Regions from separate parts of the Gordonia sp. VNK1 genome, predicted to be linked through region 1. Evidence: riboswitches for the same ligand, from Rfam matches in the RefSeq annotation. Region 1 holds a riboswitch; each other region holds the start of a gene.

Region 1 (7,115 bases):
TCCTGCACGCGAAGATGCAGGACAACTGGGGTTTCACGGAGTTGGCCGGCAAGACCCGCGCCGAATCGATCGAGGAGATGACCCACGCCGAGATCCTCACCGACCGCATTCTGTTCCTCGAGGGTCTGCCGAACTATCAGAAGCTGCTGCCGCTGCGCATCGGGCAGACCCTGCGCGAGCAGTTCGAATCCGACCTCGCCATCGAACTCGAGGTGGTCGACCGGCTGAAGCCGGGAATTGCCCTGTGCCGCAGCAAGGGTGACATCACCTCGGCGAAGCTGTTCGAGGAGATCCTCAAGGACGAGGAACACCACATCGATTACCTCGAGACCCAGCTCGAACTGATGGACAAGCTCGGCGAGCAGCTGTACATGGCCAAGATCGTCGCGACCCCGCCGGACGTGGGCTGAGTCGCCGGGATTCCCCGAGCATCAGACTTCAACGCATATCAGTGGCGCCGCCTGTCCGACAGGCGGCGCCACTGGTGTCTGACCCCCGTGTCTGACCCCCGGGTCCGCGATTCACACCGTCTCGGCGGGTGAGGTCTGCCGGCTCTGCATCCAGATGCCGCGCACCCGACGATGCTGCGCCACCAGCGCGGCCACCAGGACCACGATTCCCGCCACCGCCAGGGCGGCGCCGAGGATCGACGGGGCGCGGTAGCCGTATCCGGCCGCGATCACCACACCACCCAGCCAGGCGCCGGCGGCGTTGGCGATGTTGAGCGCCGAGTGATTGAGCGCCGCCGCCAGCGTCTGCGCATCTTCGGCGACATCCATCAGCCGGGTCTGCAGCGCCGGCACCATCGAGGTACCGCCGACGCCGACGAAGAACGTCAGGATCAGGGCCGCCCACACGTTCTGCACCAGGAGCGCGAACAGGAGCAGCACCAGTCCGGTGCCGGTGAGTCCCACCAGGATCGACAGCGCGACGTTGCGGTCGGCGGCGATGCCGCCGACGATGTTGCCCACCACCATGCCGAGACCGAACAGCATCAGCGCGATCGGCACCAATGACACCGGGAGCCCGGCCAGCGATGTCAACGCGGTGTTCAGATAGGTGTAGAAGGCGAACATGCCGCCGAATCCGACGACGCCGATGAACAGGGTGAACCACACCTGCGGTCGACGCAGCGCGCCGAGCTCGGTCATCGGATTGGTGACGCGCATGTCCTGCAGCGACGGCAGATTCATCGCCAGCGCACCGATCGTCGCCACGCCGACCACCACGACGACCACGAACGCGCTACGCCAGCCGAAGTGCTCACCGAGCCACGCGGCCATCGGCACCCCGGCGACATTCGCCACGGCCAGCCCGAGCATGACCTGACCGATCGCCGCGGCCCGCTTCCGCGGTCCAGCCAGGTGGGCGGCGACCAGTGCGGCCACCCCGAAGTACGCGCCGTGCGGAAGACCCGCGACGAACGGCGCCGCGATGAGCAGACCGAACGTCGGGGCCACCACCGTCGCCGCATTGCCGATGGTGAAGGCCACCATCAGAGCGATCAGCAGGGTGCGTCGCGACATCCGCGCGGTCAGCGCGGCGATGAGCGGTGCGCCGATCACCACACCGAGGGCGTAGGCGGAGATGACGATGCCGGCGCTGGGTTCACTCACCGACATCGCATGGGCGATGTTGGGCAGCAGGCCCATGGCGACGAATTCGGTCGTCCCGATGCCGAACCCGCCGAGAGCCATCGCCAGGATCGCCCACCGGATCGGACGGGCGGGCGAGGGCGGCGCGCTCGCCGAGGTCTCCGAGGGTGAGGAGGACTCGACGACGGAGTCGGCAGGCGTGTGGACGGACTCGGGCATAGGTCCACCAACCACCGCGCGGGCGCCGAGGATTCCCATTCGGCGGCGTGAGGTCGTTCACATGGCAAACGGCGCGCGCCGCACGGAGCCGAGCGCCCGAGGCGGGCGTCGTCGGGTCAGCCGACGCCGACCGGTTCCTTCGAGGCGTCGACGGCTGCACCGTCGGCGGTGGGCACGGCGCTGCCCGTGGTCTCGGGCGTGGGCGACGAAGTGACCGACGGCGTCGGGTCAGCGGTGGGCCCGGGCGTGGCCGACGGCGTGGCACTGCCGGTGGGCTCGGGCGTGACCGACGGCGTGGCGCCGCCGGTGGGCTCGGGCGTGGCCGACGGCGTGGTGTCGACGGTGGTCACCGGCGTCGCCGGTGAATCCGACGTCGATGTTTCCGGTACCTGCGTTCCGCCGCCGAGGCTTCCCGGAGTGCCATCGGTCTGCGCGTCGCCGCTGCCCTCGGCCTCTTCCTGCGTCTCCCCCGCCGACAGCGTGCTGACGCCGTACGACCTCGCGGACGCCGGCGACGAGGACAGCGCCGCAATCGTCTGCGATGCCGTCGTCTGGGATGCCGAGTCGGGGCCCCACGGCACCGTGGTGATGCCCTCGACGATCCGCTCGGCCCAGTACCGGACGAAGTTCACCGGCAGCAGCACGATGCTCGTCGCACTCGCCGCGAGCGCCACCACACCCTGCTTGAACAGTGCCGAATCCCACTGCAGCACACCGTTGAGGATGTCCTGGAAGTCGAACAGATTCGGGAGGTAGGCGCCGTAACCCAGCTCCGGCAGCGGTGGCAGCCAGTCCATCACCCAGCGGATCGGGACCTGGAAGTCGGACAGGGTGATTCCGATGATGTCCGGGAAGCGGAATCGATACGGCAGCAGATCGGGCACCGACCAGTCGAGTCCCACGGCGTCGACGAGATTCTGCACGATGATCGCCGACGATGACGGCGACGAGATGGTGCACGTCCGCACATTCTCGAGGGTGCCGGTCTTGGTGCACGTCATCTCACCGTCGACCGAGCCCAAATCCCAGATGACGTCGTCGCCGGGATCTTGATACATGTGATACGGGTACTGGCCGTGTTTGACCCAGTACCCGAAGAAGTCGTCGACGACGCCGATCGGGTCGTGCAGCACATCCGGCAGGTCGCAGATCGGATCGCCCTCGATGCAGTAGGTGGTCACCGGCAGGCCGCCGTAATCGGCCCCGCTACGCGGGCCCGACATGGTCAGGCCCGGGATGACACCGACGAGGGCCGATTCGATGCCCTGTCCCCACAGGGTCCCCACCATCCGGGGATCGGAGTAGAGCTCACCGGTGACCTTGCTCGAATCGATGACGGTGCCGTCCTCGAGCGGGCGGTTCTGACCGAAGTCGGTGAGGACGTCGCCGGCGATACGCGCACCCTGGGAGTATCCGACGATGACGATCTTGCTGTCGGGACAGCTCTGCTGATACGTCGCGACGGCCTGCTCCAGGTTCGCCCTTCCCTCGGCCTCGCTCGCGTTGTAGCCGACCGCTCCCAGCGGCCAGATGGTTGCCGAATACGGCACCGGGATGATGTCGTAAGCATCTTCGCCCGAGTAGGGACTGTTGGTAAGCTCCTGCCACTGCGGCCCGTGCCCGGTGTATCGCTGCTCGATCCCCACCAGGTAACTCGCGTCGGTGTTCCACGTTCCCCCGACGGTGAAGACCGCACCGGGCGCGCAATCGCTCTCCTGCGCGAGCGCCACCCCACGCCCCAGGAATGTCGCCGTCACCAGCGACGCCGCCACCGCACCCACACCAACCGTGAGAGCTGCGAGTCGAATGCGACGTCGGTCCCCGAACCCTGCCATAGCGTGCAGCGTAGGCCGATGTCCAGTAGTGGATATCGAAAACCGGCCTCACGATCCACAATTCCTCCGGCCGGAGGACACCACCGCGCTCTCGAGCGCACCGCGCGGTGCCGTTTCGGTGGCCACCACGCCCGCCACCGTTCCAACCATGGTGAGCAGGAGGGTTATCAGCCCGGCGTGGCCGTGCTATATCCTTGTCGCCAGGTCATGAGCATCAGCGACAAGCCCCGGCTTGCTGATCGGCAACCCTCCAACCGCGGTGGGGTGCTCCGGGTGATGACCGGGTTGTGGGACGACGCAGTGTGTCCCCGGCAAGCGCGGGTCCGAAGGTCGGACCCCATCAGGGTTCCAGTAACCCTGCCGACCGTAGAAAGTGATCTATTTCCATGTCTGACGCAGCCAACGACGGCACCGTGAATCCTGTGGACACCTGGAGCTTCGAGACCAAACAGATCCATGCGGGTCAGAGCGCCGACGCCGCCACCAACGCTCGCGCGCTGCCGATCTACCAGACCACGTCGTACACCTTCAACGACACCACCCACGCCGCCAACCTGTTCGGGCTGGCCGAGCCGGGCAACATCTACACCCGCATCATGAACCCGACCCAGGACGTCGTCGAGCAGCGCCTGGCCGCTCTCGAGGGCGGTGTCGCCGCACTTCTCGTCGCGTCGGGGCAGGCCGCCGAGACCTACGCCATCCTCAACATCGTCGAGAACGGCGGGCACGTGGTGTCGAGCCCGCGGCTCTACGGCGGCACCTTCAACCTCTTCCACTACACGCTGCCCAAGCTCGGCGTCGAGGTCTCCTTCGTCGAGGACCCGGAGGACCTCGAGTCGTGGCAGGCGGCCGTGCGCCCCAACACCCGGGCCTTCTACGGCGAGTCGGTCTCGAACCCGAACAACGAGATCCTGGACATCGCAGGCATTTCCGAGGTCGCGCACCGCAACGGTGTGCCGCTGATCGTCGACAACACTGTCGCCACCCCGTACCTGCTCAACCCGCTGGCGCACGGCGCCGACATCGTCGTGCACTCGGCGACGAAGTACATCGGTGGACACGGCACCGCGATCGGCGGCGTGATCATCGACGGCGGTACCTTCGACTGGCGGGTGCAGCGTGACGGGGTCGACCTGTTCCCCGGCTTCACCACCCCCGACCCGAGCTACCACGGCGCGGTGTTCGCCGATCTCGGCGCGCCCGCCTACGCCCTCAAGGCCCGCGTGCAGTTGCTGCGTGACACCGGTGCGGCGATCTCGCCGTTCAACGCCTTCCTGCTCGCCCAGGGCCTGGAAACCCTGAGCCTGCGCATCGAACGGCACGTCGCCAACGCACAGCGCGTCGCCGAGTTCCTCAACGACCATCCGCAGGTCTCCTCGGTCGCCTACGCCGGCCTGTCGTCGTCGCCGTGGTACGCGCGCGGACAGCAACTGGCACCCAAGGGCCAGGGCGCGATCATCGGCTTCGAGATCGTCGGCGGTGTCGACGCGGGCAAGCGTTTCGTGGAGGCCCTGACGCTGCACAGCCACGTCGCCAACATCGGTGATGTGCGTTCGCTGGTCATCCATCCCGCCTCGACCACCCACAGTCAGCTCACCCCCGAGGAGCAGCTGGCCGCGGGTGTGACCCCCGGTCTGGTCCGCCTGGCCGTCGGCATCGAGGGCATCGACGACATCCTGGCCGACCTCGCCCACGGTTTCGCCGCCGCACAGTAATTCGGACTCGAGACAGGAGCACACACCCCGTGTCGGTGAGCATCGACCCCCAGGCCTCCGCGGCGCATCAACCCGAGTGGGAGCAGGTCCCCGACGGGCAGATGGTCCGCATGCGGGTGGGGTCGTTGGCTCTGGACAACGGGGAGGTGCTCGACGACGTCACCCTGGCGTTCCAGCGCTGGGGGACGTTGTCACCCGAACGCGACAATGTCGTCCTCACCCTGCATGCGCTGACCGGTGATTCCCATGTCACCGGACCCGCGACCGACGAGCAGCCCTCCCCCGGATGGTGGGACGGCCTGATCGGTCCGGGTGCGGCGATCGACACCGACGAATGGTGTGTGATCTCGGCGAACGTGCTCGGCGGGTGCCGCGGTTCGACCGGTCCGTCCTCGCCGGATCCCCAAGGGCGGCCGTGGGGTTCACGCTTCCCGCAGATCACCGTGCTCGATCAGGTGCGGGCCGAGGCCGCCCTCCTCGAGGCGCTCGACATCCGCAGCATCGGTGCGGTTCTCGGCGGCTCGATGGGTGGGGCCCGTGCGCTCGAGTGGGCCATCACCTACCCCGACAAGGTGCGTACCGCGCTGGTGCTCGCGGTCGGTGCCCGCGCCACCGCCGATCAGATCGGCACGCAGACAACACAGATCGCGGCGATCACGGCCGACCCGGACTGGCAGGGCGGCAACTATCACGGCACCGGCCGTTCACCGATGATCGGCATGGGGATCGCGCGTCGTATCGCGCATCTGACCTATCGACATGAACTGGAACTCGACGAGCGGTTCGGCGATTCTGCGCAGGATGGTGAAAACCCCTTGCGCGGTGGGCGATACGCGATCGCGAGCTACCTCGAGCACCAGGCGGACAAGCTCATCGAACGTTTCGATCCGGGCAGTTATGTGGTGCTGAGCGAGGTTCTCAACCATCACGACGTCGGACGCGGCCGAGGCGGCATCGCCGCGGCGCTGGGGTCGTGTCAGGTGCCGATCATCGTCGCCGGTATCGATTCGGATCGCCTGTACCCGTTGCGGTTACAACAGGAGCTCGCCGACGGCCTAGGCAACTGCGTGGGCGGTCTGCAGGTGATCCGGTCCGACAAGGGCCACGACGGCTTTCTCACCGAGTTCGACGCCATCGCCGATCTCCTCAAGCGCACAGTGGATCTCGCGCGCCGCTGATCGTCGCCGATCGGCACGGCCGCAGCCGTCGAGTCGGGTCAGCCGGCCGGAGTGGTGGTCGTCGTCGGCGCAGCGGACGGCACGGCCTGCTGCCGCGGCGCCGGGACGGGATAGGGTGTCAGATCCGGCGTGTCCGGGGCCGGGGTGCTCGTCTGCGGCGGCATGAGCGGCAGCAGTCCCGGCGGCAACCATTGCGATGGAATCGGCAGTGGCGGTGGCGTTGTCGGGGTCGTGGTGCTCGGCGACGTGACATTCGGCGACGCGGTGGTGGTGCTCGGTGTGTTCGGCACCAGCGTCAGCGTCGTTGCCGAGATCGTGGTCTGCGGCAGTTCGGTCGTCGCCCAACCCGGTGACTGAAACCCGCCGGGCGGTGGTGCGATCGTCGGCGGCAGCACCGCGCTGATCTCGGCGGATGTCGTCGAACGCGTCGTCGAGGTCCACCCGGTGTAGTCGGTGGTCGCGACCTCCTCGGCACCCTCCGTGGACGTCGGCGCCGGGGAATCCCCGGTGGACAGCGTTGCGCCGACCGCGACGGCGGCCATCACGACGGCGGCGATCAGACAACCGACCAGG
Region 2 (7,115 bases), on a different contig from region 1:
AACGTTCAGGAGAGCGCTGTCAACGTTCAGGAGAGCGCCGTCAGTGGGGCTCGGTCAGGACTTCTGCGGCTCCCCACTCGGTGCGTCCTTGGGCGCACCGATCGGGCGCCCCGACCGCAGCGGCAGTTCCTTCCAGGTGACGGTGCCGATGATGGCGAGCAGCGACACGATCGACACGGTCAGGAACACCCGGTCCATCGAGTTGGCGAAGCCGGTCATGATGGGTTCCGACAGCGAGTCGGGCAGCTTCGCGATGATCGACGTGTCATTCATGACACTGTCGGAGGATCCGGAACCGGCCGCGCCGGGATTGGCCTGGCTCGCGATCAGCGACTGACCGAATTCACGCACCTGCGGATCGCTGCTCTGGGCCGCCTCCATCACCCCGGCAGAGAATCCCGGCTGCGTCGACGCGGCGGTCATCTCGTCCTTGATGTTGGGTCCCATCAGTGAGAACAGCAGTGAGAAGAACACGGCCACACCGAGGGTCGCACCGATCTGCCGGAAGAACGTGGCGGTTCCGGTCGACAGTCCCATATCCTTGGGCGGCAGGATGTTCTGCATCGCGAGGGTGATCGGCTGCATCAGATTGCCCAGGCCGAAGCCGAGCAGTGCGGCATAGAGCATAACCACCCACACCGGCGTGGTGATGCTGACGTAGTGCAGCAGGAATGTCGCGACCGTGATCAGTACCGACCCGAGGATCGTGAAGACCTTGTATTTGCCGGTGCGCGAGATCAATTGACCCGACGCCACCGATCCGGACATCAGTCCGAGCACCATCGGCAGCATCTGCAGTCCGGCCACCATCGGGCTCGAACCGCGCAGCACCTGGTAATACTGCGGCAGCATCGAGATGCCGCCGAACATCACCGCGCCGACGACCATCGATACGACGATGCCCTGCGCGAAGACCCGATTCTTGAACACCCGCAGCGGGATCAGGGCGTCGTCGCCCATCTTGTTCTCAATCCAGATGAACGCAGCCAGCCCGACGACGGCAATGGCGTAACACACGATCGACTTCGTCGACCACCATCCCCACACGCGGCCCTGCTCGGCCACCACCAGGATCGGCGCCACTGTCACCGCGAGTGCCGTCGCGCCCCAGTAGTCGGTGCGGGTTCCGGTGCCCTTGTTCTGGTCATAGTTGAGGACGGCGTAGACGACGAACAGCGCGATGATGCCGATCGGCACGTTCACCAGGAACACCCAGCGCCACCCGGAGATCCACAGGATCGACGACTGGCCGGCGAAGAAGCCGCCGAGGACCGGGCCGAGCACGCTCGAGGTGCCGAACACCGCCAGGAAGTAGCCCTGGTACTTGGCTCGTTCCCGGGGCGGGACGATGTCGCCGATGGTGGTCAGTGCGAGGGTGAACAGACCACCGGCACCGAGCCCCTGGAGCGCTCGGAAGCCGGCCAGCATGTACATCGACGTGGCCATCGAACACAGCAGTGACCCGATGACGAAGATCGAGATGGCCAGCAGGAAGAACGGTTTGCGGCCGTAGATGTCGGAGAGCTTGCCGTAGAGCGGGGTGACGATCGTGGAGGTCACCAGGTAGGCGGTGGTGACCCAGGCCTGCAGGTCGTAGCCCTGCAGGTCGTCGGCGATGGTGCGGATCGCCGTCGAGACGATGGTCTGGTCGAGGGCGGCGAGGAACATGCCGATCATCAGTCCGGCCATCACTGTGAGGATCTGGCGATGCGTCAGACCGGCACCCGCGTGTTCTACGGGTGAGGCCGACGAGGCGGCCGCCGCGTCATGGTTGGTCATCGGGGTCCTTTCGATCGGGCTGGGATTCGTCGTTGGCGTGCTTCCCGGATGGGGGTCTCGCGCAGTCGGGAACCATGAAGGTCTCGGTGGCGTCGACGAATCGGTTGAGCAAGCTCACCAAGGTGGAGAGTTCGTCGGCGGTCCAGTCCGACATGGCGTCGTTCATCGCCGCGCGCCGAGCCGAGCGCATGGCCTCGACCTGGGCGTCTCCGGCTTCGGTGATCACCAGCAAAGTCGCCCGTCCGTCGTGCGGGTCGGCCTCCCGACGCACCAGCCCCTTGTCGACGAGTTGGGCGACCTGTCGGCTGACCGTGGACGGATCGGAGTTGAGCGCGCCCGCGAGTTCGCGGGAACGCATCGGTCGGCGCTGCAGATGGAAGAGTCCCTTGAACGCCGCGATCTCGACGTCGCCGTCCGGTGTGCGCAGGGTCGTGTGCACGGCTCGGTCACGTACCCGCAGGTAGCGGGACAGCGCGTCGAAGAGGCGGTCGACCTCGACCGGATCGAGCATGGCGGATCCCCCCGGATGAGTCGGAGCATTTCTTCGGTGCGCGAATCAATCAGTTGCAATGTGCACCTAGTTGGACTGCGCAAGTATGCGCTCGAATGTGCCGCGATCGCAAACGCCATTAGGATCGGTGGCCGTGACCCCTTCGCCCCCACCCACCGCGTCCGGAACCCGCCCTCACTTCACTTCGATGCCTGACCTGGCATTACGGGATCTCGGCGGTGCCGTCGTGTGGTCGAATGACGACCTGTTCGCGGAGGCGCAGAACCTCATCTCGACGCCGCCCGCGGAGTACCGGCCCGCGACGTTCGGTCACAAGGGCCAGATCTATGACGGCTGGGAAACACGGCGTCGTCGTCGCGATGGGGTCGACCAGGCGATCATCCGCCTCGGCGCTCCGGGCGTGATCTACGGCGTCGTCGTCGACACCGCCTGGTTCAAGGGCAATTACCCACCGTTCATCTCGGTGGAGGCCGCCGCCAAGGAGGGTGTGGTCTCCGTCGACGAACTGGTCAACGACACCGAGTGGATCACCATCGTCGACAAGAGTCCGGTCGACGGGGACACCCGCAATCCGTTCCGGGTGGATGCCAAGGACCGTTTCACCCATGTGCGTCTGACGATGCACCCCGACGGCGGCATCGCCCGCTTCCGGGTGCACGGCCGAGGCGTGCCCAACCCGCACTTCTTCCGGTACGGCCACTTCGACCTGGCCGCGCTGGAGAACGGCGGCCTGATCACGGCCTGCTCCAACATGTTCTACAGCTCACCGAACAACCTGCTGATGCCCGGCCGGGCCCGCCACATGGGTGAGGGCTGGGAGACCTCCCGACGCCGCGACGACGGCAACGACTGGGTGCAGGTGCGCCTGGCCGGCCAGGGGCGGGTCAGTCTGATCGAGCTCGACACGAGCTACTTCCTGGGCAATGCACCAGGCGCCGCCACGGTCCGCGGCCGTGACGGCGACGACGGCGAGTGGTTCGAGGTCCTGCCCCGCACCGAGCTGCAGCCCGACACCCGGCATCGGTTCGTCATCGACCTGGACCGGCCGATGACCGAGGCACGGCTGGACATCTACCCCGACGGGGGCATGGCCCGGTTCAAGCTGTACGGACTGCTCACCGAGGAGTCCTACGCCGGGCTCATCGAGCAGTGGGAGCGCGGCGAGGCCTGAGGTCGAGTCTGTGCACTCCGGACCGGTGCGAGATCTGCGGATCAGGCGACGCCTCGGGCGGCACCGGTGAACGCCGGCAGCACGAGCTGACGGACCCGGTTCTCGGTCGCCGACCCATCCAACGACACCAGGATCACCGCGTCGGCGACCTCGGCGGCGTAGATGTCGCGGATGAGGGTGACCAGCCCGCCGGGTGTGCCGATGTAGCGAACGGTGCCGCCGTCGAGCTCGTCGGGGATACCCGCGACCGCCGCCCGTGCCGACGCGGCATTCGGGGCGATGGCCACCTCGACCTCCAGTGCCACACTGAAATTCGCGGTGTCCCGGGTGCCGGATCGCAGCACCGACCGCGCCCGCTGCGCGTCGCGAAGGGTCGGTCGACGCACCACGATCGGCGCGTCGATGGCCGACACGTCCCCGGCCAGTGCCACGCGCAGACCGGGGCGGCCGATGCTGATGCGGACGTCGGAGAGTTCGGCGGTCATGGGTGTGCCTTTCCGGGAGCAATGCGGGTGAGTTCGGTGAGTGCGGTGACGAGCCGGTCGACGTCGGCGGAATCGGTACCGAGGCCGAAGCTCGCGCGGACCGCCCCGTCGGTGTGTCCGAGTCGGGCCAGCAGCGGATGCGCGCAGAACTTGCCGTCGCGCACGCCGATTCCGTGATGATCGCTGAGGTACTCGGCGACGGCGCGCGGCGTGTGTCCGTCGACGGAGAAGCCGGCGATGCCGACGCGATCGAGGTCGTCGGAGAAGATCCGCAGCGGCGTCACGTCGGCGACGCCGGCCAGCCCGGCGTCCAGACGGGCGCGCAGTTCTGCCTCATGCAGGCCGATCAGTTCGAATCCGAGATCGACGATGGCCTCGCAGGCGGCGGCAATGGCGATGGCGCCCAACACATTCGGTGAGCCGGCCTCATGCCGCGCGGCGCCCGAGTGCCAGGCGGTGGAGGCGCAGTTCTCGTCGGGTCCGTCGACGAGGCTCACCTGCGCCGACGCCCCGCCGCCGGCAAGGTACGGGTCAGCGGCGTCGAGCCAGTCGCTGCGACCGATGAGGACTCCGGATCCAAAGGGTGCGTAGAGCTTGTGGCCGGAAAAGACGAGGTAATCGATGCCGTGACTGACGATCGACACCGGTCGGTGTGCCACCAGTTGCGCGGCGTCGACGAGGATGCGGGCACCGTGGCGGTGGGCGATCGAGGCCAGCCGTGAGATGGGCAGCACCTCGCCGGTGACGTTGGATGCCGCGGTGACGGCGAGCAGGGCGGCCGGCGCCGCGGCGAGTTCGGCGTCGAGCGCGGCCAGGGTGTCCTCGAGGGTGTCGCACGCCGAGACGATGCGCGCGGACCCGTTGTCGCGGGACACCCACGGCAGCAGGTTCGCGTGGTGCTCGATGTCGAGAACGACGACGTCACCGGGGGTGCAGTGGGCGGCCAGGTTGATCGCGTCGGTGGTGTTGCGGGTGAAGACGACGGTGTCGTCGGTGCGGCCACGCACGAAACGTCGGACCGTGTCCCGGCACTGCTCGTAGCGGCGGGTGGTGACCTGCGACAGGTGGCCGGCGCCGCGGTGGACGCTGGCGTACTGACTCACCGACGCCGCGACGGCGTCGGCGACGGCGGTGAGGGCGGGCGCGCTGGCCGCGTAGTCGAAGTTGGCGTAGCGGATCTGATCACCGCTGGTCAGCGGGACGAGTTCGGCGGCACCGACGACCGAGGTCAGCGGTCCGATGGTCGACAGGTCGGCGGCATCGGACTGCACCGCGCAGTCGTTGCGGCAATCAGTGGTGGTGGCGACAGCAGTCATCGCAAAGGCTCCTTGGAATCCACGCTTGCCGTGCCCGGTCGGTACACGGCCAGGTCGTCACCCGGAGCACCCCACCGCGGAGGAGGGTTGCCGGCCAGCTAGCCGGGGCTTGTCGCTGGCACTCATGACCTGCACCAAGGGTGGCCTACGGCGCGCAAGGGTGTCAATTTTCACTCAGCGTGAGCGAAAGGCCGCGGCCCGTCGTCGCCTAAGTTGGTTGGGTGCCCGTCTCCGATACCCACGCCGCGTCACCGTTCGTCCTGTCGCGGCCGCACGGGACGGTGCGAGCGCGCGGCGTGCGGACGCGATTCGCCGACGCCGACGACGCCGCGACCCGGCTGCGCAGCGGCGCCGTCGATGCGGTCGTCGGGGCGGTGGCCTTCGATCCCTCGGCCCCGTCGGCGCTGTTCGAGCCGGTGACGCTGTCCCATGAACCGACTCCGCTCGCCGGGAGCCGACCACCGCGCCGGACGCTGATTTCGTCGGAGCAGATTCCCGATTCGGCCACCCATCGTGATCGGGTGCGTGCCGCGTTGTCGGCGATCGCCTCCGGCGCATTGGCGAAGGTCGTCCTCGCCAGAATGATTCGGGCTCAACTGGATTCGCCGGTCACGGTCGACGGGCTGCTGGCCGCACTCGCCGGCGGCAACAGCGAACACAACGCCTTTGCCGTCGACACCGGCACCTCGTGGCTGCTCGGCGCGAGCCCGGAACTGTTGCTGCGCAAGGACGGTCGCGAGGTGACGTGCCGGCCATACGCCGGTTCGGCGCCGCGCTCGGCCGATCCGGAGGCCGACCGGGAGTCCCGCGAGAAGCTCGCGGCGTCGGAGAAAGATCACCGCGAGCACGCGTTCGTCGTCGAGCACCTCCGGGATCGCCTGGCACCGTTGTGCCGCGAACTCGCGATCCCCGATGAGCCGCAGTTGTTGTCGACCGGCGAGATGTGGCATCTGGCGACCCCGATCCGGGCGATACTCGACGACGACGCCGTCGGCGCCCTGGATCTTGCGATCACGCTGAGTCCGACACCGGCGGTCGGCGGCACACCGAGCGAGGTGGCCACGGAATTCATTCGCGCACACGAGGAACCGCGCGGGTTGTACGCCGGTGCGGTCGGGTGGGCCGACGCGGCCGGCAACGGCGAATGGATGGTGACCATCCGGTGCCTGGAACTCGAGCCCGACCTCCGTTCCTTCCGCAGCTGGGCGGGTGGCGGCATCGTCGCCGACTCCGACCCCGATGCCGAACTCGCCGAGACCACCGCGAAACTCCTAACGGTATTGCGGGCGTTGGGTATCGAGGACTGACTCGCCGCGTCGAGTGGGCGCCCTTTCCCGTCGAGTGGGCGCCCTTTCCCGTCGAGTGGGTGCCCTTTCCCGTCGAGTGGGCGCCCTTTCCCGCCTTGCATCGCGAGTTCTCGGGACACCCCGACGCGGCAGGTGAACTCCCGATTGTCGAGGGCGCGCACCGAGTCGGCATCGATGACGCCGTACCCGTCGAGATAGCCGGGTTCGTCATCCTCAGCGTCGAGGGTGGATTGGTCGGCGACCACGAAGATCGATGCGCGGGCGGCGGCACAGGTAGCGGCGGTGGGGCGCGGTGTTCGGGACCAGTACACAAACAGCTTGCTGCGGACCCCGACTGGGCGGAACCCGGCTGGGCGGAGGCCAACTCTGTGCCGGCGACCACAGGTGCGTCGACTGGGATCGCAGGATCTGCTGGATCCTCGCCCATGCCATCGTCAGTGCGAGCACCGCCAGGAACCACGTCGGAATCGCGTTGCTCCTCACACACCGGAGACCGACCGCCAATCGGTCCTGCCCCTGGTCAACGCGATCAACGCATCGGCACGA
Region 3 (7,115 bases), on a different contig from region 1:
CGCTGCGGTGTTCGAGTACATCAACGACTACACCAACGTCCCCGAATACATGTTCGGGGTGCACAAGTTCGCGCCGCAGACCGAGGTCACCAGCGGCGTCGGGTCGGTCTTCGACGTCGAGTTGAAGGCCGGGCCGAAGACCCTGAAGTCGGTCGTCGAGACGATCGAGTGGGTCGAACACGAGTTCATCGTGCTCAAGGCGATCGACGGGTTCCAGGCCAACACCACCTGGAAGTTCCGCGATACCGACGGCGGCACCGAGGTCCATGCCGAGTTCGAGTACCTCCTTCCCGGCGGACTGGCCGGCCGGGCGCTGGGCGCGATCATGGAGCCGTTCGCGGCCCAGGCGGTCCGGCACACGGAGAAAAAACTGCGCGACGAATTGGAGTGATTCGTATGGTCTCCCTCTCTCCCGGCGCCGTGTCGTCGGCGGTTTTCGACGTCATGCAGCGTCGGACGATGCTGCCGGCCGTCATCGAGGACACCCTCACCGGTCGCGGACGAGACGTCGCCGGCCTGCGGGTGGTGGTGACCGGCGCATCCGCCGGCATCGGCCGGGTGGCCACGCAGCAACTCGCCGCGCGCGGGGCGCAGGTGATCGCCGTGGCGCGCCGCGAGGAGGAGTTGGCCTCGCTGGCCGGCGAGACCGGCTGCGACTATCTGGTGGCCGACCTGTCCGACGAGGCCGACACCGACCGGCTGCTCGGTGAGCTGTCCGGGCGGGAGATCGATGTCCTCGTGAACAATGCCGGCCGGTCGATCCGGCGGTCCATCATCGACTCCACCGACCGGCTCCACGACTACCGGCGCACCATGGCGATCAACTACTTCGCCGCCGTCCAATTGAGCCTGGGACTGTTGCCCGGCATGGTCGAGCGCGGTCACGGGCAGATCGTCAACGTCTGCACGTGGGGACTGATGGCCGGAACCTTCCCGCGGTTCTCCGCCTACGCGGCGTCGAAGAATGCGCTGTCGATTTTCGGGCGTAGCCTCAACGCCGAACGGCCCCATCCGGGCGTGCGTGCCACCAATATCTACTATCCACTGGTGCGGACCGAGATGATCTCGCCCACAGCCGAATACGACGACGTGGCGGCACTGTCGGTGGACGAGGCGGCGAATTGGATCGTCCGGGCGATCACCCACCGGCCCGAACGCATCGCTCCCGCCGCCCTGCGGACGGTGCTGCCGGTCCTCGATTACCTCTCGGCACCCACCGCGGACCGCGCGATGGGCGCCATCACCTGAGAGATCAGGCCGCGAGGTCGTGTGACAGCCGATCGATCGCCGCCCGCGCGAACACCTGTTGCTCGGTGACCGCCAACTGATGACGGTTGCGGGAGGTGAAGGCCAGGGTCCAGTCGATGAACGTGATGAACCGGTTGCGGAACCCCACCAGGTACAGCAAGTGCAGGAACAGCCACCCCAGCCAGGCGAAGAAGCCGGAGAACTCGACGGCCCGTGAGGTGCCCGGGATGGGTACCCGGGCGACCGCGCAATGCCGGGCGACGGTCGCCATCGAGCCTTTGTCCCAGTAGGCGAACGGCTTTCGGTCGCGATAGGTGCCGTTGATCCGGGCGACGACGGCGTCGGCGGCGTACCGCCCGGACTGATTGGCGGCCGGGGCCTGACCGGGGACTCCGTCGACGGCCATCATGTCGCCGATCACGAACACCTCGGCATGGCCGGGGATGGTCAGGTCGGGTTCGACCCGTACCCGACCCGCGCGGTCGAGTTCCACCCCGCACTGCTCGGCGAGCTGTCGGCCGAGCGGACTGGCCGCGACCCCCGCCGACCACACCTTGCACTGACTTTCGATGCGACGCGTCGAACCGTCGGCCTGGCGCACCACGAGTCCGTCGTAGTCCATGTCCACGACCATCGCACCGAGTTGCACATCGACTCCCAGTGCGCGCAAACGCTTCTCGGCTCGGGAGCCCAACCTTTCACCGAACGGCGGCAACACCGCCGGTGCGGCGTCGAGCAGGATCACCCGTGCCTGCGTCGAGTCGATGGACCGGAAGGTGCCGCGCAGCGTCGTGCCGGCCATCTCCGCGATCTGACCGGCCATCTCGACGCCGGTGGCCCCGGCTCCGATCACCACGAACGTCAGCAGGCGATCACGCTCGATCGGGTCGGTGGACAGTTCGGCCTGCTCGAACGCCCCGAGGATGCGGCCGCGCAACTCGAGTGCATCGTCGACGGTCTTGAGGCCCGGCGCGAACTCCGCGAAATGATCGTTGCCGAAATAGGATTGGCCCGCACCGGCGGCGATGATCAGACTGTCATACCGAGTGGTGGTGACACGTTCGAGCATGCGTGAGGTCACCGCACGATTCTCCAGGTCGATGGCCTCGACATCGCCCAGTGCCACCGTCACATTCCGTTGGTCGCGAAGTATCACCCGCACCGGCGGTGCGATCTGGCCCTGCGAGATCACCCCGGTGGCGACCTGGTACAGCAACGGCTGGAACAGATGATGACTCGTGCGTGCGATCAGGGTGACGTCGACGTCGGCATGCTCGAGTCGACGAGCGGCAGCCAGCCCGCCGAACCCCGATCCGACGATGACGACATGGTGCCGGCGGGTCCTGCCGCCGGGAACCGGTACGCGCTGGGTCATGGCACGTTTCCTTCTGGTGTGGAATCGACACCCAGGCGGACGATGTCGGGAAACGGTGCTCCTTGCCGGTGGACTCCGGCTGCGCCAGTCGCACAACCGACGATAGCCCATCGAGCAACCGGTGGCGAGGCCGACTTAAATTCTTCGGCGCGAGAAAATCGTCGCCGCATTCGGGCGTGGACGGCGTCCGTCCCGACATTCTCTTTGCCTGTCTCAGCATCACGGGCCTACGGTGAATCGACCATCTGGAGCGACCGAGAGACCCGGCTCGTCGACGTCGCAGCAACCCGCCCCAGGGTGCTAACGCCGGGATCGATGGGAGACACCCCGTGACGTTTCGTGACCATGCCCCGCTGTCGGTGCTCGACCTCGCACCTATCAGCGAGGGTTCCGATCCTGCTGCTGCGCTGCACAATACGATCGATCTCGCGCAGCACGCCGAGCAGTGGGGGTATCGCCGCTACTGGGTGGCCGAACACCATTTCGCCGCCGTCGCGAGTTCGGTGCCGGCGCTGCTCATCGGTCAGATCGCCTCCGCGACCCGATCGATCCGCGTCGGATCGGCGGCGGTGCAGGTCGGGCAGACGACGGCGGTATCGGTGGCCGAGTCCTTCGGGATGCTCGACGTGTTCCACCCGGGCCGAATCGATCTGGGGCTCGGCCGATCCGGACAGCGACGCGCTGAGGCGGCGGCAACACCCGCGGGCCCGGTCGCGATTTCCGCACCGAGCGCGAGTCGGCTCGTCGACGGGGTGGTGATCCCTGAACCTGTCGATGTGACTGCGCTACTGGCACATTCGCCTCTCGCACGCAGCTTCGAGGTGTTGACGCAGCCGGGTGCGCAGCCACCGCACTTCGACGAGCAGGTCGACGACATCCTGTCGCTCCTCGACGGCACCTACACCAGTCCGTCGGGTCAGCAGCTACATGCGGTTCCGGGTGAGGGAGCCGACGTGCAGGTGTGGATCTTCGGCAGCAGCAAGGGGCAGAGCGCTCACGTCGCCGGTGCCCGCGGACTCCCGTTCGCGGCCAACTACCACGTCAGCCCCGGCACCACCCGCGAAGCGGTCGCGGCGTACCGGCAGGCGTTCCGCCCGTCGTCGGTGTTGGCCGAACCCTATGTGGTGGTGTCCGCCGACGTGGTGGTGGCCGACGACGACGACACCGCGCGGCATCTGGCCAACGGCTACGGGCGGTGGGTGCACAGCATCCGCACCGGCCACGGCGCCATCGAGTACCCCGACCCGGCGACGGCGCAGCCGCTGCCCGCCGACGAGCTGGCACTGGTCGCCGATCGGCTCGAGACCCAGTTTGTCGGCTCACCCGACACCGTCGTGCAGCGGCTCGCCGCACTCGGGCGCCTCACCGACGCCGACGAACTCGTCATCACCTCGGTCACCCATGACCATGCTGACCGGCTGAGGTCGCATGAGCTGCTCGCCAAGGCGTGGGGGCTGATCTGATGAAGCGCATCGCTGTCACCGCGAAACCGGCCGTCTCCACACTCGCCGTGGTGGCCGTGGCCGGTGTGCTCACCGCCTGTGGTTCTGGGTCCTCGGGCTCCGACGACGCCGGACCGCCGGTGCCGGGAGGCACCCTGCGTTACGGACTCTCCGACGCCCCCACATGCTCGGACCCGGCCCAGAGCGGCACCAACCAGACGATCTATGTCACCCGGCAGGTCGTCGATTCACTCACCGATCAGGACCCGGGTGATGGCCAACTCAAGCCCTGGCTCGCCCAGAGCTGGGAGGTGAGCCCGGATGCGCGGACCTTCACCTTCCACCTCAAGCCCGGTGTCACCTTCAGCGACGGCACCCCGCTCACCGCCGAATCCGTCAAGGAGAACTTCGACGCCATCGTCGGGCCGCTCGGCGCGGCCAAGGCACCGTTGGCGGCGACCTACCTCGGCGGATACACCGGCACCACCGTCGTCGATCCGCTGACCGCGCGGGTGGCGTTCGGTGCGCCCAATGCGCAGTTCCTGCAGGCCACCTCGACTCCACAGTTGGGGATTCAGTCCGACACCACCGTCGCCGCGACGCCGGAGGAGAGGTGCCAGGGCACCAACATCGGATCGGGACCGTTCGTGTATTCGGGCTGGGCGCAGGGCAAGTCGGCGTCACTGCGCAAACGCACCGGATACCGCTGGGGATCGTCGGTATTCGGTCACGCCGGTGACGCTTACCTCGACGGCATCGACTTCACGGTGATCGCGGAGTCCGGGGTGCGCACCGGATCGCTCGCCTCCGGGCAGCTCGACGCGATCAGCGATGCCCTGCCCAACGACAAGCCGCAGATCACCGGGGCCGGTGGACAGGTCCTCACCGCGGTGAACCCGGGTGTGCCGTTCGGGTTGCAGCCCAACGTATCCCGTGGTGTCCTCGCCGACGCCGCGGTGCGGCGCGCACTGCTGCCGGCGATCAACCGGCAGGAGTTGGTGACCACCGTCCTCGACGACGACTTCCATCCCGCCACCGGCGTCCTGGCGTCGAATACCCCAGGGTACTCGGACCTTTCGTCGGCCCTGACCTTCGATCCGGACAGGGCGAAGAAGATTCTCGACGACGCCGGCTGGAGGGCCGGCGCCGACGGAATCCGGACCAAAGATGGTCAACGCCTGAGCTTCTCGGTGCTCTACAGTCCGGTGTTCGCGGGCAACCAGGCCATCCTCGAACTCGTCCAGCAACAACTGAAGAATGTCGGCGTCGAGCTGAAACTCGACGTGGTGCCGGCGGCCACGGCCACGGTCCGACAGAACTCCGGTGATTACGACGCGATCTACTACAACGTGACGCGTGCCGACGGCGACATCCTGCGCACCCAGTTCGGGCTCACCGGACGAAACCTGAACCGGCGCGGACCGATACCCGCTCTGGACACGGCCTTGGCCGGGGAACAGTCCACCACCGACATCCCGCAACGCAATGCCGACCTCGCGACCGCACAACAACAGATCCTCGACAACGGACTGTTCGTCCCGACCATCGAACTGTCGCAGGCCATCGGTGCCGCGGCCACCACCCACCAGGTGACGTTCGATGCCTCGTCCCGGTTGCAGTTCCACGACACGTGGTTGTCCGGGCGGTGAACGCGACGATGCTGCGTTATCTCGGAATACGGTTCCTTTCGGCCCTCGGGGTGCTGTGGGCGGCCTTCACCGTGGCCTTCGTCATCCTGATCCTGCTGCCGTCCGATCCGGTGGCCATCGCCACCTCGGGTGATGCGTCGACACCGGTGGATCAGGCCGCGGTCGAGGCACTCAAGGCCCGCTACGGCCTGGATCGGTCGGTGTGGCAGCAGTATTGGTCGGCGTTGACCGGTGCGATCCACGGCGACTTCGGCCTGTCCATCTCGCAGGGCCGGCCGGTCACCGCGGTCATCGCCGACGCACTGCCGAGCACCGTCGCCCTGACCCTCACCTCGGTGCTGCTCGCCGTCGTCCTCGGGGTGGGACTGGCGGTTACCGCCACCTACACCTCGTGGTCATGGCTGCGACGCGGACTCCTGTCGATCCCGCCGCTGGTGGTGGCCCTGCCCACGTTCTGGGTCGGTCTGATCCTGCTGCAGGTCTTCGCGTTCCGGCTGGTGTGGTTCCCGGCCTTCGGTGACACCCGGCCCGGATCTCTAATCCTGCCGGCGTTCACCCTGGCGATCCCGTATGCCGGCGTGATCGGTCAGGTCCTGGTCACGAGTATGACCCGGACCGATGCCGAGCCGTTCGTCCAGACGGCAACCGCCAAGGGCGCGAGCCGGATTCGGGTCATCCGCCATCACATCCTGCGGATCTCGTCGCTGCCCGCGTTGACCGTGGCCGGGGTCGTGGTGGGCAACCTCCTCGGCGGTGCGGTGGTCGTGGAGACCGTGTTCTCGCGTCCGGGTGTCGGCAAGCTCGCCCAGAGTGCCGTGCTGGCGCAGGACATCCCGCTGGTTCTGGCCCTGGTGACGTTCTCCGCCGCGGTCTTCGTCACGGTGAACCTGCTGGTGGACATCGCCTATCCGTTCATCGATCCGCGAGTGCTGAGGCGGTCCGCCCCGACACCGACCGCCTCGCCCGTCGACGATCGCAGCCCACGTGAGGTGGTCAATGTCTGAGCAGAGTGCCCCGTCCTCGGTGTCGTCCGCGTCGTCGTGGTCGTGGCCGGTCTGGCGTGCGCGCCCCGACGCGATCGGGGTGTGGTTGCGCCGCAACGCCACCACGGTCCTGAGCGTGGCCGTGATCGCGCTGGCACTCGGATTCGCGGTCGTACCATCGGTGTTCGCCGATGGCGATCCACTCCTCGCGGTGCCCGCCGACAAGCTCCGGGCGCCGAGTGCCGAGCACTGGTTCGGCACCGACAATCTTGGTCGGGATGTTTACACGCGATTCGTCCACGGCGCGGCGTTGTCGCTGACCGCCACGGTCTCCGCCGTCGCGATCGCACTGGCGATCGGTGCCCTGCTCGGGTTGATCGCCGGCACCGCGGGTGATCTCACCGACGGTGTGATCATG
Region 4 (7,115 bases), on a different contig from region 1:
GTCGTTCTCCCGCACCGGCGGTGAAGTGTGCTCGTTCCCCGGCTGCGGACAACCCGCGTCGCGTTCGGAAATGCACCACGCCAAACAGGACTGGGCCAACGGCGGGAAAACCGACATCACCGACCTTGCGCCGGCATGCGGGCCGCACAACCGGATGGTCGGCCCCAACCCCGGGCAGTACACCACCGGCATCTACGAAGACGGCCCCCTCGCCGGACGTTGCTGGTGGCAACTCAACGCCGAACCCGGGATGCCGGCAAACCCGAAGATCGTCAACGATCACCCCGACATCACCGCACTCTACGAGCAGAAACTCGACCAGATCCGCGACCAGATCCACCGCGACCACAACGGCGCGGATACCGGCACCGATAGTGGTTCCGGGGCAACCGAAGCCGCAGACACCGATGCGGTCGACGCCGAAGCGGTCGATGCCGAAACTGCTGACATCGAAGCCGACGCCGAAGCAGAGGTTGAGACCGAGTCGGTCGAAGCCGACGCCGCCGCCGACGTCGATGTACCGGCCGATCCCGACGTTGACAGCGACGACGAGGACACCGCGCCGTCGGCTGTGGATGCCGAAACCTTGTCCGATCGTGGTCTTTTGAAGGATCATCAGGCTCCGACCGCCGACTCCTCGAGCATCGACGATATAGACAGCGTCGACGAGGATGACGATCACGACGGCGACGTCGTCGGACGCCAGCCCGACCCGGTCATCGACGAATACGATTCAGGCGCAGGCCAATCCGACCCTGTCGAGCCCCGACCACCCGACGGGCCCGACGCCATGGGCGACGAGCACTCCGACGAACCTGGTGTCACCAACACCGGGGAGATCGACACCGCTGCGGCGCTGCGTCGTGCTCTGAGTGCCCGTATCCAGGTCGGCGGCACGATTACCGAAGGGCAGGCACGTCAGCACCTCATTCGTATGGGTCGCGTCGAGCCCGAGGTCGAGCGACCCGAGATGGACGCCGCCGGCATGATCCCGCGCGGGAATCGAGCCGAACGTCTCCTGGCCGCCCTGCAACACGCCGGCCTCGACACCTCCTGAACCCACCCCGCGCCCACGGGCCCGAGTGCGTCGCCTCCCGGGACGTGGCAAGCCCCACTTACGGACTCAGCGCTCAGCGTCGGCCGCCATCAGGGGATGCGAATGCCTCCGAACGTCAACGTGCGCCGAAGAACGAAGCCGAGTTCCTCGTACAGGCGGATCGCAGTGACATTGGCAGCCGCGGTGTGCAGGAATGGGATTTCGCCCCGGGCACGGATACCCGCGGCGACCGCGAGGACCAGCCGCGTCCCCAACCCCTGCCCCCGGAACGCCTCATCGGTACAGACGGCACTGATCTCCGTCCACCCCACCGGATGGAGACGTTCCCCGGCCATGGCGACCAGCTCTCCCCCACGCCGGATTCCGAGGTAGGTACCCAGCTCGATGGTCCGCGTCAGAAAGGGCCCCGGACGCGTGCGCCCAACCAACGCCAGCATCTCCGGCACGTCGGCGCGCGTCAACACCACCGCCTCGGCGTCTGCCGCGCCCCACACGTTCGTGCCGACCATCTGCACACCCGGGATATTCATCGACACCGCCCACCCGGGCGGGGGCGAGGGCAGATCGCCGGACACCGGCAGATCCGCGCCCGGCCCATAGAGTTCGGCCGCGTCGGCCCAATCCTGCGGAGTCGGGTCCTCGGGGAAATCGCCGTACACCGACACATCGCGGGGGTAGCGGAGCACCCGTCCGCGGCGCTCCGCGAAGTGCGCATGGGGGCCGGTCAGAGCCGAACGCACGGCGTGATCGAGCACCCCGACATCGGCACTGCCGACGGCCGAAACATCCGCCGCCCGGTCTGTTGTCATGTCCTTGTGTGTGGTCACCTCACCCGACTCCTTTCGCCCCCACCTCTCACGGCTCCGTTGGTCATAGTTGGTCGCCGCCGCAGTCAACTCCATTGTTGCCCCCGCACGGCTGTTACTCCGCGCGGCAGTTCACTCTCCGATGAGTCGTGCACCGAGGTGATCAGGAGTCCGAGCGGGGTAGTCCGGGCGGGTTGATCTGGGAGGCAGGCACTGCCTCGGCCGAGAGATTCCATGCGGCAATCCATTTCGCGTATACACCGGTCTCGATCAAGTGATTGATCGCCGCCGCGATCGGAGCGGCGAGCCCGGACCCCTTCTTGGTCGTGGCGGCGATCATGCCCTGCAGGCTCGCACCGGCACCGGAGTAGGTGCCCGCGATGCGGGTGGCCTTGGGAGTGTTCGCGGTCTGCCGGACGTGGTAAGAGATCGAGGGATTGGGCCCGAGATACGTGTCGATCTTGCCGGACGCCAGGGCGAGATTGGTGGCGTTCGAATCCGGGAAGTGGACGACGGTCAGCGTCTTCCCCTCCGAAGCCAAAGCATCACGCCACGCCAACAGGATGCGCTCCTGATTCGTTCCCGAATTCACCGCGACCGTCTTTCCCGCCAGCGTGTGATAGTCGCCGTCGAAGTTCCACGAACTCGACGCCGGCACTTCGAATGCCAGCTGGTCGCGACGGTACGACGCGAAATCGTACTTGTCCTTGCGTTCCTCGGTCACGGTGATGTTGGAGAATCCGACATCGACTCGCCCACTGTCGATTCCGACGAAGAGGTTCTCCCAGGTCGAGTTCTCGATCACCGGTTTCAGTCCGAACACCGATGCCACCAGCCGGCCCAGATCCGGCTCGGCACCGGTCAACGTGTGTTGGTCGGACCCGACAAAGGCCAACGGCGGGTATCCCGACGGGAGTGCGCCGATCCCGATGGACAATTCACCCGAGTCACGGACCTCCTGAGGAAGCTGACCGCGAATCGAATCCACCTGCGGCACAGACAGAGTGACTTCTTTGGCGGCTCCGTTCGAGACGGCACCGACCACCACCGAGCCGGGTGTGGCGGTGTCGTCGGCGGATGCCCCCGCGCACGCGCTGAGTGCGGTCGCGGCGATCACCCCGCCGACAGCGAGGGCGGCGACGCGCCGGACGAACGATCGATGTCGAGACATGACTACTCCTTCAGTGGGTGGGTGTGGGCGGGAACCGAGTGACTGCGGTGCCGGAACGCCGGCCTGGCCGACGGACTCCCGAGCGGCGATGAATCGTCTCCGGCCACGTGCGCCGGATGGTGTTACCGGGCGTGCGTCAGAGGACGCGGCGCAGGAAGTCCTGTGTCCGTGGGTGCGACGGATGATCGAGGACCTGGTCCGGCGTGCCCTGTTCGATGATCTCGCCGTGATCGATGAAGATCACCGAGTCGGCGACCTGACGCGCGAAGCCGATCTCATGGGTCACGATGAGCATCGTGGTACCAGTGGCCGCGAGATCAGCGATCACCGAGAGCACGTCGCCGACCAGTTCGGGGTCGAGTGCCGAGGTCGGCTCGTCGAACAGCAACACTCGCGGCTCGAGCGCAAGAGCACGCGCAATCGCCACACGTTGCTGCTGACCGCCGGACAGTTGCCGCGGATAGGCATCGGCCTTGTCGGACAACCCGACTCGGTCGAGGAGGTCACGGGCCCGCGCCACCGCTGCGGCACGCGACAACACTCCGCTCGCCGTGGGCGCCGCAGCAACGTTGTCCAGGGCGGTGAGATTGGCGAAGAGGTTGAAGTTCTGGAAGACGAAGCCGACGTCACGTCGCTGACGCAGGATGACCCGCTCCGGCAGCTCCTTGAGACGCCCACCCCCGACGCGGCGCACGCCGATCAACTCTCCCCCGATGCTCACATGTCCGGCGTCGAGGCGGTCGAGATGATTGATCGTACGCAGCAAGGTGGACTTTCCCGACCCGGACGGGCCGAGGATCGCCGCGACCCGACCGGGTTCGACCGTGAGATCGATTCCCTTCAGAACATGGAGGTTTCCGTACCAGCGATGGGCGTTGCGCACCTCGACCCGAGCACCGGCGCCGGTGACGCCAGCCAGGTCCGCGGCGTCGATGCCGACTCCCGATGCCGCGTTCATGATGTCCACCTCGATTGCCGGCTGAGTGTCGCCGCGGTCATCCGCAGTCGCTGCAGCGGTGTCGGCGGTAGGGTCCGAACCGCACCACGCGCGAAGTATCGCTCGACATAGAACTGTGCGACCGACACGATGCTGGTCAGGACGATGTACCAGACTGTCGCGACGAGGAGCAGCGGCACCACGTCGCCGGAGTAAGTGGAACTCTGGGTGGAGACGACCCCGAACAGATCCAGCAGCGACACGTAATAGACCAGCGACGTCGCCTTGATCAGACCGATCAGGAGGTTCACATAGGACGGGACGATGGTGCGCAACGCCTGAGGAAGGGTGATGCGGAGAAAGTGATAGTGGCGCGGCAATCCCAGTGCCGCGGCAGCGTCGTGCTGGCCGGCGTCCACCGACAGCACTCCGCCCCGCACGATCTCGGCGGCGAAGGCCGATTCGTGCAGGCTGATCCCGACGATCGCGATGATCAGCGGAGTCGCCAGATCGGCCTCGGAGAAGTGAAAGAACCCGGGCCCGAACGGAATTCCCAGACTCAGCGACTCATACAGCGCACCGAAGTTGTACAAGATCAGCAGCAGCACGATCAGCGGAATGGATCGGAACACCCACACGTAGATCCAACTGACCGCTGCCAGAACGGGACTCCGCGACAGGCGCATGAGGGCCAGGACGATACCCCCGAGCAACCCGAGAACCGCACTGTAGGCCGCCACCTCGAGGGTTACCCAGAGTCCCTCGATCACGACCGGACGAAAGAACCAGTACGCGAAGCGATCCCACTGGAAGAACGGGTTGGTGATCAGCCCGTGGACGATCTGCGCGGCGATCACGGCGACCACTGCCGTGAGCATCCACCGCCCCGGATGACGCAGCGGTATCACCGGATCACGCGACGGCGGCGCGGGTACATCGACCGGCACGGTCGGGTGATCATCGCGGGCCTGCGGCGACTCCGTCAGCGCCACCGAGCCCGCATCGCGGCCCCGAGATGCCGTCATCTCCGGCCCGCCGAACCCTGTGGTCTCGTCGACAACGACGTCGAACGGCATGACACATCCAGCAACATCAATACAACCTCTTCCGGCCACACGGTGGCCATCGCGCTTATCGGTCCGATACCGATCCGGTTGTCACCTGGAGCACCCCACCGCGACGCGAGGGTTGCCGGCCAGCAAGCCAGGGCTTGACGCTGACGCTCATCACCGTGGTCAGAACGCTACTGCGCGAGGATGTTTCGATGTCGGGTTTGCACCCGCGAGAGTTTTTCTCTGTGCAGAGGTGAAGATCTCGTGCCGAACGAGCGGCCGATCAGACCCGCCGCTCGCCCGCGATCTCGGCGAGGAGACGCTGATGGATATGGGCCGACAGGAACGGCGAGACGTCACCGCCCAGTTTCGCGACCTCTTTCACCAACGAACTCGACACATGCGCGTAGCGCGGATCGGTCAGCAGAAAGATCGTCTCGACGTCGGCCAGGTCGCGGTTCATCTGGGCCATCGGCAGTTCGTAATCGAAGTCGACCGCCGACCGCAGACCCTTCACGATCGAATGGATCGAGTTCTCCCGCAGGTAGTCCACCAGCAAGCCGGTCCACCGGTCCACCCGCACATTGGGCAGATCGGCACAGTCCTCGGCGATGAGTTCGAGGCGCTCGTCGACGGTGAACAGTCCCCGTTTGTTCGGATTCACCACGACGGTGACGACGAGTTCGTCGAAACACCTCGCGGCGCGCTCCACCACATAACGGTGCCCACGTGTGAAGGGATCGAAGGAGCCGGGGATCACCGCACTGGTCATGACCGTTGAACCTACCCGTCCCCTGCGGCCCACCGTCGCATGCCCACGTCGACGGCGGTGTCCCCGTACATCTTCGTCAGGATCACCTCGAGGTCCTCCGGCCAGCTCACCGACGTCCGCCGGGCACGTTCGAGAATGATCAATGCATCGGCGGACACCCACCGCTCACCGAGTCGCGCGAGGTCGTCCTCGATCTCAGCCGGGTCGATGGCATACGGCGGGTCGCTGAAGACGAGATCGAACGGCTGTGAGGGCGAGCCGGCCAGGAAGGTCGACACCGACGAGGTGACGACCTGCGCATCGGGGGCGAGGCCCAGCGCCGCGACGTTCGCCGTGATGACACCGCTCGCCTTGCGGCGTGCATCGACGAAGGTCGCCGTCGCTGCACCCCTCGACAGGGCCTCGATGCCGAGGGCACCCGATCCGGCGTACAGATCGAGGACGTGGGCGCCGTCGAGGTCGATGCGGGCGGCGAGCATGCTGAACAGTGCTTCTCGCACCCGGTCCGAGGTCGGTCGGGTGCCGTCGTCGGGGACCTTGAGTCGGCGTCCACCGAACCGGCCGGCAATGATGCGGGTCACCCCGCCATTGTGCCCCAGGGCCGCGCCGACGAAGGGGAGCCCAGCGCGCCCGTGCGACCCCGCTCTGCCGCCCTGCAGATCCCCCGATGTGACTGGCCTCACATGTGCCCGCTGAACTGGGAATTGGTGGGTCATTCCGTGACCGATTTCCGTCGGTGGGTGAATCCGACGACACACATTGTTAACGTCGGATCCGTCATGAGCCCGTCCCACATAAGAACGGCCCCATCCAACACACTCACTCTCGACTACCGCATTCCGACGGTGACCGACGGAACCCGGCTCTGGGAGATCGCCCGCGATTCCCGCGTCCTCGACGTCAACTCGAGTTACGCCTACGTACTGTGGTGCTCCGATTTCGCAGAGACGTCCATCGTTGCCGAAGTCGACGGCCGCGCAGTCGGATTCGTCACCGGCTACCGCCGACCGTCGGACCCGTCGACCCTGATGGTGTGGCAGGTCGCCGTCGACGACGACCATCGCGGCCACGGCATCGCCGCCGCGATGCTGCATCGCCTCTTCGATCGCACCGCAGAACGTGGCATCGTCGCGATGCACACCACCATCAGCCCGGATAACGTTGCCTCCCAACGGCTTTTCGCGTCCGTGGCAGCGGCCCGCGGCCTTCGGTTCGACCGGCGCGATCTCTTCGCCGCGACGGACTTCCCCGACGCCCACGAGCCCGAGGATCTCTACCTGCTGGAACCCGAGATCCCGGAACCCTGAGGGACTTTCAGGA

What was found. A riboswitch is a leader RNA that binds a small molecule or an ion and turns the genes downstream of it on or off. The one in region 1 is predicted to bind S-adenosylmethionine.
Region 2: another riboswitch for S-adenosylmethionine. It lies ahead of ABLE94_RS21240 (aminotransferase class V-fold PLP-dependent enzyme); the one in region 1 lies ahead of ABLE94_RS08300 (bifunctional o-acetylhomoserine/o-acetylserine sulfhydrylase).
Region 3: another riboswitch for S-adenosylmethionine. It lies ahead of ABLE94_RS17455 (LLM class flavin-dependent oxidoreductase); the one in region 1 lies ahead of ABLE94_RS08300 (bifunctional o-acetylhomoserine/o-acetylserine sulfhydrylase).
Region 4: another riboswitch for S-adenosylmethionine. It lies ahead of ABLE94_RS05060 (amino acid ABC transporter permease); the one in region 1 lies ahead of ABLE94_RS08300 (bifunctional o-acetylhomoserine/o-acetylserine sulfhydrylase).

What each region holds. Positions count from the first base shown of each region.
Region 1 is NZ_JBDZDJ010000005.1:165,957-173,071, forward strand. Features, by position in the region: gene bfr (bacterioferritin) at 1-410, shown strand, start outside; gene ABLE94_RS08290 (MFS transporter) at 522-1,814, opposite strand; gene ABLE94_RS08295 (cutinase family protein) at 1,931-3,649, opposite strand; SAM riboswitch class IV at 3,853-3,973, shown strand; gene ABLE94_RS08300 (bifunctional o-acetylhomoserine/o-acetylserine sulfhydrylase) at 4,036-5,364, shown strand; gene metX (homoserine O-acetyltransferase MetX) at 5,394-6,542, shown strand; gene ABLE94_RS08310 (molecular chaperone) at 6,581-7,115, opposite strand, start outside.
Region 2 is NZ_JBDZDJ010000022.1:19,246-26,360, forward strand. Features, by position in the region: gene ABLE94_RS21220 (MDR family MFS transporter) at 55-1,779, opposite strand; gene ABLE94_RS21225 (MarR family winged helix-turn-helix transcriptional regulator) at 1,766-2,290, opposite strand; gene alc (allantoicase) at 2,478-3,461, shown strand; gene ABLE94_RS21235 (hypothetical protein) at 3,503-3,946, opposite strand; gene ABLE94_RS21240 (aminotransferase class V-fold PLP-dependent enzyme) at 3,943-5,262, opposite strand; SAM riboswitch class IV at 5,279-5,392, opposite strand; gene ABLE94_RS21245 (isochorismate synthase) at 5,484-6,569, shown strand.
Region 3 is NZ_JBDZDJ010000014.1:94,487-101,601, reverse strand. Features, by position in the region: gene ABLE94_RS17470 (SRPBCC family protein) at 1-391, shown strand, start outside; gene ABLE94_RS17465 (SDR family NAD(P)-dependent oxidoreductase) at 397-1,248, shown strand; gene ABLE94_RS17460 (NAD(P)/FAD-dependent oxidoreductase) at 1,253-2,623, opposite strand; ZMP/ZTP riboswitch at 2,646-2,725, opposite strand; SAM riboswitch class I at 2,862-2,945, shown strand; gene ABLE94_RS17455 (LLM class flavin-dependent oxidoreductase) at 2,953-4,086, shown strand; gene ABLE94_RS17450 (ABC transporter substrate-binding protein) at 4,086-5,714, shown strand; gene ABLE94_RS17445 (ABC transporter permease) at 5,723-6,718, shown strand; gene ABLE94_RS17440 (ABC transporter permease) at 6,711-7,115, shown strand, end outside.
Region 4 is NZ_JBDZDJ010000003.1:249,355-256,469, forward strand. Features, by position in the region: gene ABLE94_RS05040 (HNH endonuclease signature motif containing protein) at 1-1,057, shown strand, start outside; gene ABLE94_RS05045 (GNAT family N-acetyltransferase) at 1,147-1,866, opposite strand; gene ABLE94_RS05050 (ABC transporter substrate-binding protein) at 2,027-3,034, opposite strand; gene ABLE94_RS05055 (amino acid ABC transporter ATP-binding protein) at 3,171-3,992, opposite strand; gene ABLE94_RS05060 (amino acid ABC transporter permease) at 3,989-5,047, opposite strand; SAM riboswitch class IV at 5,094-5,202, opposite strand; gene coaD (pantetheine-phosphate adenylyltransferase) at 5,307-5,795, opposite strand; gene rsmD (16S rRNA (guanine(966)-N(2))-methyltransferase RsmD) at 5,807-6,376, opposite strand; gene ectA (diaminobutyrate acetyltransferase) at 6,575-7,102, shown strand.